DNA from 2 places in the Streptomyces sp. NPDC034099 genome. Region 1 is predicted to be linked to the other one. Evidence: riboswitches for the same ligand, from Rfam matches in the RefSeq annotation. Region 1 holds a riboswitch; the other holds the start of a gene.

Evidence for each region. Region 1 has a riboswitch for S-adenosylmethionine ahead of ACZ56V_RS26355 (aminotransferase class V-fold PLP-dependent enzyme). Riboswitches for the same ligand answer to the same signal wherever they lie in the genome.
Region 2: linked by a shared signal. The riboswitch ahead of thrC (threonine synthase) and the one ahead of ACZ56V_RS26355 (aminotransferase class V-fold PLP-dependent enzyme) in region 1 are both predicted to bind S-adenosylmethionine.

The regions. Positions count from the first base shown of each region.
Region 1 is NZ_JBVISR010000009.1:383,999-388,172, forward strand. Features, by position in the region: gene ACZ56V_RS26345 (SLC13 family permease) at 1-343, shown strand, start outside; gene ACZ56V_RS26350 (glycerate kinase) at 355-1,623, shown strand; gene ACZ56V_RS26355 (aminotransferase class V-fold PLP-dependent enzyme) at 1,545-2,930, opposite strand; SAM riboswitch class IV at 3,077-3,193, opposite strand; gene trpD (anthranilate phosphoribosyltransferase) at 3,274-4,174, opposite strand, start outside.
Region 2 is NZ_JBVISR010000011.1:160,581-164,754, reverse strand. Features, by position in the region: gene thrC (threonine synthase) at 1-1,126, opposite strand, end outside; SAM riboswitch class I at 1,144-1,291, opposite strand; gene ACZ56V_RS28995 (glucosyl-3-phosphoglycerate synthase) at 1,433-2,377, shown strand; gene ACZ56V_RS28990 (trehalose-6-phosphate synthase) at 2,460-3,848, shown strand; gene ACZ56V_RS28985 (hypothetical protein) at 3,865-4,174, opposite strand, start outside.

The DNA of each region.
Region 1 (4,174 bases):
CCTCGGCGTGGTGGTCGCGGTGAGTACGGCGGCCCACCTGGTCCTGCAGTCCCGTTCGGCCCGCTCCTCCGTCCTGGTCCCGCTGGTGATCGCGGCGGCCGTCGGCGCCGGGGTCAACCCGGTCGCCGCCGCGCTCGCCTCCACGGCGGCGGCCGGGTTCTGCCACACGCTGCCGGCCTCCGCCAAGCCGGTCACGCTCTTCTCCGACGTGCCCGGCGTCCCCACCTACACCCCGCGCGACCTGCTGCGGCTGTCCGCCGTCCTGGCGCCGCTGACCGCCCTGCTCGTGCTGTTCTTCGCCGCCGCGGTCTGGCCGCTGCTCGGCGTGCCCGTGACCCGCTGAAGGAGCCGTCCGTGTCTTCTCCGTCCGTGTCCTCTCCCTCCCGTGTACTGAGCCGTGTCGTCGTCGCGCCCAGCGGCTTCAAGGAGTCCCTGTCCGCCCAGGCCGCCGCCGACGCCATCGCGGCGGGCGTCCGCCGGGTGCTGCCGGACGCCGAGATCGACCGGATCCCCCTGGTCGACGGCGGCGAGGGCACCGCCGTGGCGCTGGCCTCGGCGACCGGCGGGCGGCTGGTCGCGCTGGCCGCCACCGGGCCGGTCGGCGACCGGGTCGGCACCCACTTCGCGCTGCTCGGCGCCCGGGACACGGCGGTGGTGGAGATGGCGGCCGTCGCGGGCCTGTCCCTGGTTCCCCGCGCCCTGCGCGACCCCGGCGTCACAACCACGTACGGCGTCGGCGAGCTGGTCCGCGCCGCGCTGGACACCGGGGTGCGGCGCGTCCTGGTCGGCTGCGGCGACTCGGGCACGTCCGACGGGGGCGCGGGCGCGCTCCAGGCGCTCGGGGCCCGGCTGCTGGACGCGGACGGCTTCGAACTGGCGCCCGGCGGACGGGAGCTGAACCGCCTCGTCCGCATCGACCCGTCCGGTCTGGACGTCCGGCTGAGGGACACCGAGCTGCTGGTCGCCTGCAACCCGTACAACGTGCTGTGCGGACAGCGGGGCGTGGCCCGGGTGTTCGGACCGCAGAAGGGGGCGACGCCCGCGCAGGTCGAGGAGTTGTCGGCCGGGCTGGAGAACTGGGCGCGCGTCCTCACCCGCGACCTCGGTGTCGTCGACACCGACCTGCGTACGGGTGCGGGCACCGGCGCCTCCGGCGGTCTCGGCGCGGGTCTCGCCGCGGTCGGCGCCCGGCTGCTGCCCCGCTTCGACCTGCTCCTGGACCATGTGGACCTGGACGCCCGCCTCGCCCGCGCCGACCTGGTGCTCACCGCCGAGGGCGCCCTGGACCACCAGACGCCGCGCGGCAAGGTCCCGGCCGAGGTGGCCCGCCGCGCCAAGCTCTCCGGCCGGCCCGTGATCGCCCTGGCCGGCACGCTCGGCGAGGGCGCGCACGAGGTGCCGGGGGTGGACGCCTGCCACGGGATCATGCCGGCGCCGATGGCCCTGGCGGACGCGCTGGTGCGCGCCTCCGAACTCCTCACGGACGCCACGGAGCGGGCGTTGCGGATGGTCGTGCTGGGGTCGCGGCTGCCGGGCCGGGCGGCTCAGGCGCCGGTACCGGCCGCTGGGGCGGGAGCGGCTGAGGTGGTGTCGGGCACGCAGCGCCCGTCCTCGGTGCGGTAGTTCCACCGGGCGCCGTCGCTCACCAGTTCCCTGACGGCGTCCACGAACCGCTCGACGTGCTCGTCCGGGGTGCCCGCGCCGAAGCTGACGCGGATGGCGTTGAGGGACTTCTCGCCGGGCGCCGCCTCCGGCGCCCCGCACTCGCCCTGCGTCTGGGGGTCGCTGCCGAGCAGGGTGCGCACCAGCGGGTGGGCGCAGAACAGGCCGTCGCGCACCCCGATGCCGTACTCGGCGGAGAGCGCGGCGGCGAAGTGGGAGCTGTTCCAGCCCTCGACGACGAAGGAGAGGACGCCGACCCGGGGCGCGTCGTCCCCGAACAGGGACAGGATCCGCACCTCGGGCACCTCGGCCAGGCCCTCGCGCACCTTGCCGATCAGGTACTCCTCGCGGGCGACCAGCGTGTCGAACCCGGCCTCGGTGAGCGCCTTGCAGGCGGAGGCGATCGCGTAGGCGCCGATGACGTTGGGCGACCCGGCCTCGTGCCGCGCGGCGCTGTCGTGCCACCGCACGTCCACGCCGCCGTCCGCGCGCCGGGAGACGCTGCGGCTGGCACCGCCGCCGGCCAGGTACGGCTCGGCCTCGCGCAGCCAGTCGGCCCGCCCGGCCAGCACGCCGGAGCCGAAGGGCGCGTACAGCTTGTGCCCGGAGAAGGCGACCCAGTCCACGTCCAGGCCGGCCACCGACACCGGGTGGTGCGGGGCGAGCTGGGCGGCGTCCAGCACGATCCGGGCGCCGTGCGCGTGGGCGGCGGCGGCCAGTTCCCGCACCGGCCACAGCTCGCCGGTGACGTTGGAGGCGCCGGTGACGCAGACCAGGGCGGGCCCGTACGGCTCGCGGGCGGCGAGGGCCCGCTCCAGGGTCTCGACGGCCTGCGCGGGGGTGCGCGGGGCGTCGAGGTAGGTCACGTCGGCGTTCCGCCAGGGCAGCAGCGAGGCGTGGTGCTCGGTCTCGAAGACGAAGACCCGGCAGTGGGCGGGCAGCGCGGCGGCGAGCAGGTTCAGGGAGTCGGTGGTGGACCGGGTGAAGACCACCTGGTCCTCGTCCCGGCAGCCGAGGAACTCGGCGACGGTCCTGCGGGCGTTCTCGAACAGGTCGGTCGACAGCTGCGAGAGGTACCCGGCGCCCCGGTGGACGCTGCCGTAGTACGGGGCGTAGGCGGCCACGTCGTCCCAGACCCGCTGGAGCGCGGGCGCGCTGGCGGCGTAGTCGAGCGCGGCGTAGGTGACCTCCCCGCCGGTGACGAGCGGCACGGTGACGTCGCGGCCGAGGACGGGCAGCGGGGTGGCGACAGCGGTGGGTACGGACATGACGGACTCCCGTGAGGACCAGCGCGCAGCAGGCGCTGTGAAGTGAAGTGAGAAACGGCGTGCGGAGGCGGGGCTCTGCGCCCTATCGCATTCGCTGGTTCACGGGGGACTCCCTCAAACGACCCAGGACCCCTGGTTTCGCGAGGGGTCCGCGCTTGCCGTGGACCTTGCTGTCCACGACCTGGTCTTCACCCGGGGCACCCCGCCACGGACGGAGGGTTGCCGGACAGTCGGCCGGGGCCTCTTGACTGTCACTCATGACCTGTCGAAAAACCTAGGGGAAAGGATCGGCGCCCCGCAACCCGAGTCCGGATCGCGGGACGCACGTCACACACGGGGGCCGCTACGCGTGGCTCGCGGCCACCCAGCGGTCCAGGACGCCCTTGGCGGCGCCCGAGTCGATCGCCTCGGCCGCCCGCTCCATCCCGGCCCGCAGCTGCGCCGCCAGGGGCTCCTCGCCGGGGCTCAGGGCGACCAGGGCCGCCGCCGAGTTCAGCAGGACCGCGTCCCGTACCGGACCCGTCTCGCCGGCCAGCAGGCGGCGGGCGACATCGGCGTTGTAGGAGGCGTCGGCGCCGCGCAGCGCCTCGACCGGCACCAGCTCGATGCCGACGTCCCGCGGGTCGAAGGTCTCCTCGGTCACGCGGCCGTCGCGCACGGTCCAGACCCGGGACGTGGCGGTGGTCGTCAGCTCGTCGAGGCCGTCGTCGCCGCGGAAGACCAGGGACGAGTGGCCGCGCTCGGCGAAGACACCGGCGATGATCGGCGCCATCCGGGCGTGGGCGACCCCGATCGCCTGGGCCTTCACCCGGGCGGGGTTGGTCAGCGGGCCCAGGAAGTTGAACACCGTGCGGATGCCGAGCTGACCGCGGGCCGCCGCCACGTGGCGCAGCGCCGGATGGAACTTCACCGCGAAGCAGAAGGTGATGCCGGCTTCCTCGGCGACCTCCGCCACCCGCTTCGGCGTCAGCTCCAGGTTGACGCCGAGCTTCTCCAGGACGTCGGAGGCCCCGGACGCCGAGGAGGCGGCCCGGTTGCCGTGCTTGACGACCTTCGCCCCCGTGCCGGCCACGACGATCGCCGACATGGTGGAGATGTTGACCGTCTTGGCGCCGTCGCCGCCGGTGCCGACGATGTCGACGGTCTCCCCCGGCACCTCGATCACGTTGGCGTGCTCGTACATGGTGCGGACGAGCCCCGAGATCTCCTCGACGGTCTCGCCCTTGAACCGCAGGCCCACCGCG
Region 2 (4,174 bases), on a different contig from region 1:
CGACGGTCACGCCGCCCGCCGTCTCCGCGAAGATGCCCTCCGTGCGGGCGAGCAGCTTGATCGCGTCCACGACCTGCTCGTCGGTCACGTCCTCCACGGCGCCGCCGGTGCGGCGGGCGATGTCGAGGACGTAGGGGCCGTCGGCCGGGTTGCCGATGGCCAGCGACTTGGCGATGGTGTTCGGCTTCTGCGGGCGGACCACGTCGTGCCCGGCCTTGTACGCCGTGGAGACCGGCGAGCAGCCCTCGGCCTGCGCGCCGAAGATCTTGTACGGCCTGTCCTCGACCAGGCCGAGCTCGATCAGCTCCTTCAGCCCCTTGTCGATCTTCGTCAGCTGGGAGCCGGACGCGATCGGCACCACGATCTGGTCGGGCAGCCGCCAGCCGAGCTGCTCGCAGATCTCGTACGCGAGGGTTTTGGAACCCTCGGCGTAGTACGGCCGCAGGTTGACGTTGACGAAGCCCCAGCCCTCGCCGGCCGGGTCGCCGATCAGCTCGGAGCAGAAGCGGTTCACGTCGTCGTAGTTGCCCTCGATGCCGACCAGCTCACCGCCGTAGACGGCGGCCATGACGACCTTGCCCTGCTCCAAGTCGTGCGGGATGAACACACAGGAGCGGAAACCGGCCCGCGCGGCGGCGGCGCCGACGGCGCCGGCGAGGTTGCCGGTGGAGGAGCAGGAGAGCGTGGTGAAGCCGAAGGCGCGGGCGGCCTCGATGGCCTGGGCGACGACGCGGTCCTTGAAGGAGTGCGTCGGGTTGCCGGAGTCGTCCTTGACGTACAGCCCGCCGGTGACGCCCAGCTCGCGGGCGAGGTTGTCGGCCTTGACGAGCTTGGTCCAGCCGGGATTGATGTTCGGCTTGGTGGCGACGTCGGCCGGGACGGGCAGCAGGGGGGCGTAGCGCCAGATGTTCGCGGGGCCCGCCTCGATCCGCTTGCGCAGCTCTTCGGTGTCGTAGGCGGAGAAGTCGTAGGCGATCTCGAGGGGGCCGAAACACTCCTCGCAGGCGAAGACCGGTCCGAGCGGGACCCGGTGGCCGCACTCCCGGCAGCTCAGGGCTGCGGCGGGGCCGAGGTCGACCGCGGGGTTCGTGGAGTTCGTGGGGGATTCGGCAGTCTGCACAGCCATGGAGGCGAGGCCCTTTCTCCTCATCTTCCTCACGACGCATCTCGCCGTGAGACGGATTTGGCACCTTCCCTAGCCGGGAGCCTCGCCACGTCTGTGTGACAAGAGCCGGCTGGAGGGTTGCCGGGGCTTCATCGGGCCGTATCCCTCTGCCCCTCTGGATGAGCGGTATGAAGTTGTTCTTCGCTGGTACGCGCGGCCACCCCGGCATGCGGTGGTCCCACGCGTTGTTCAAGACTGTAACCGACGGCCAGGACGGTTGAGACAGTCGTCCGTACCGCGAGATGGATCACAAAGGAGCCCCGGGACGTGCTGGAAGAAGTCGAGCGCTGGCTGGACGCACGCTCCTGGTCGGCCGCGGACCGGCCGCTCCAGCACCTTCTGTCCGCCAAGCACGCCACCGGGCAGTCGGTCAGCGTGGTGCTCCCCGCCCTGGACGAGGAGGCCACGGTCGGCGACATCGTCTCGGTGATCAGGCGGGAGCTGGTGGAGCGGGTCCCGCTCGTCGACGAGGTCGTGGTCGTGGACTCCGGTTCGAGCGACCGTACGGCGGAGGTGGCCGCGGCGGCCGGCGCGCGCGTCGTGCACCGCGACGCGATCCTCCCCCGCATCCCCGCCGTGCCGGGCAAGGGCGAGGTGCTGTGGCGCTCGCTGCTGGTCACCGGCGGGGACATCGTCTGCTTCGTCGACGCCGACCTGCGCGAGTTCTCCGCCGACTTCGTCTCCGGGATCGTGGGCCCGCTGCTCACCGACCCGGACGTGCACCTCGTCAAGGCCATGTACGACCGGCCGCTCGGTGCCGCCCCCGGCCAGGGCGGCCGGGTCACGGAGCTGATGGCCCGCCCGCTGCTCAACATGCACTGGCCGCAGCTGGCCGGTTTCGTCCAGCCGCTCGGCGGCGAGTACGCGGCCCGCCGCTCCCTGCTGGAACGGCTCCCCTTCCCGGTCGGCTACGGCGTCGAGCTGGGCATGCTGGTCGACGCCCTGCACCTGGTGGGCCTGGACGCGCTCGCGCAGGTCGACGTGGGGGTCCGCGTCCACCGCCACCAGGACGGGCGGGCCCTGGGCCGGATGGCCGCCGCGATCTACCGCACCGCCCAGCTCCGGCTGGCCCGCGGCCACCTCGTCCGCCCGGCCCTCACCCAGTTCGAACGCGGCGTCGACGGCTTCGAGCCCCGCACCTACCCCGTGGACACCGAGGAACGGCCCCCGATGAGGGAGATCGCGGAGTACACGACCCGACGGGTGGCCTGACGGCTAGCCGCGTGACCGAATCGGCGTCCGGGTGACAGCGGGGAACGTTTGAGGTTCGAGGGGTCGGGCTAGGTTGAGGCGTATGGCTTCAAGGTTCGGTGCTGCTCAGGTGCTGGTCGCCTCCAACCGGGGGCCCGTCTCGTACGAGGTGCGGGAGGACGGGTCGCTGCACGCCAAACGGGGCGGTGGCGGGCTCGTCTCGGGGCTGTCGGCCATCGGGCCCGACGCCGGTGCGCTGTGGGTGTGCTCGGCGCTGGGCGACGGCGACCGCGAGGCGGTGCGGCGCGGGGTCGGCGAGGACGGCGTACGGATGCTGGACGTACCGGCCGACGTGCACGCTGACGCGTACAACGGGATCGCCAACTCGGTGCTGTGGTTCGTGCACCACATGCTGTACCAGACGCCCCTGGAGCCGGTCTTCGACGCGGAGTTCCGGCGGCAGTGGGCCTCCTACGAGGCGTACAACCGGGCCTTCGCCGAGGCGCTGGCCGAGGAGGCGGCCGAGGGCGCGGTCGCGATCGTGCAGGACTACCACCTGACGCTGGTGCCGGGGATGCTGCGCGAGCTGCGTCCCGACCTCAGGATCGGCCACTTCTCGCACACACCCTGGGCCCCGGTCGACTACTTCCGGCTGCTGCCCGACGACATCGCCGAGCAGGTGCTGCGCGGGATGCTGGGCGCCGACCGGCTCGGGTTCCTCACCCGGCGCTGGGCCGACGCGTTCACCGCCTGCTGCGACGCGGTGGTGGGCGGGCTCGGCGGCACGGAGATCGGCGTGCACGGGCTGGGCGCCGACGGGGACTTCCTGCGCGCGCGGTCGCACGAGGCCGACGTCGAGGAGCGGATGGCGGACCTGCGCAAGGAGATCGGGGAGGGCCGCCGCACGATCGTGCGGGTGGACCGGACCGAGCTGTCCAAGAACATCGTGCGGGGGCTGCTGGCCTACCGGGAACTGCTGGCGGGCCGGCCCGAGTGGCGCGAACGGGTCGTGCACGTCGCGTTCGCCTACCCCTCGCGGCAGGACCTCGCCGTGTACCGCGACTACACGGCCGAGGTGCGGCGGGTCGCGGAGGCGGTGAACGAGGAGTTCGGCACGCCGGGGTGGACGCCGGTCGTGCTGAACCTGAAGGACGACTTCGCACGGTCGCTGGCGGCGTACCGGCTCGCGGACGTGGCGCTCGTCAACCCCGTCCGGGACGGGATGAACCTGGTCGCGAAGGAGGTGCCGGTCGTCTCCGACAGGGGGTGCGCGCTGGTGCTGTCGCGGGAGGCCGGGGCGTACGAGGAGCTGGGCGAGGACGCGGTGGTGGTGAACCCGTACGACGTCGTCGGGACGGCGGACGCCTTGCACGAGGCGCTCTCCCTGCCCGCCGGGGAGCGGGCCGAGCGGTCGAAGCGGCTCGCTGCCGCCGGCACCGCGCTGCCCCCGGCGCGGTGGTTCCTGGAGCAGCTGGACGCGCTGCGGGGCTGAGGGACCGGGGCGGGGGCTACTTGTCCTGGACCGGCGGGCAGGTGCCGGTCTCCTCGCCGATGGAGTTGATCTCGGCGTTCGACCGCGGGTCACCCGCGTAGTTCACCTGGTCCGTGCACTTCACCCCGTCCTCCTTCGGGGTGCCGGACTGCGTGCCGCCCGACTGGACCGGCGGGCAGGTGCCGGTGTCCGCGCCGATGGAGTTGATCTCGGCGTTCGACCTGGGGTCACCGGCGTAGTCCTGCTGGTCCGTGCACTTCACCCCGTCCTCCTTCGGGGTGCCGGACTGCGTGCCGCCCGACTGGACCGGCGGGCAGGTGCCGGTG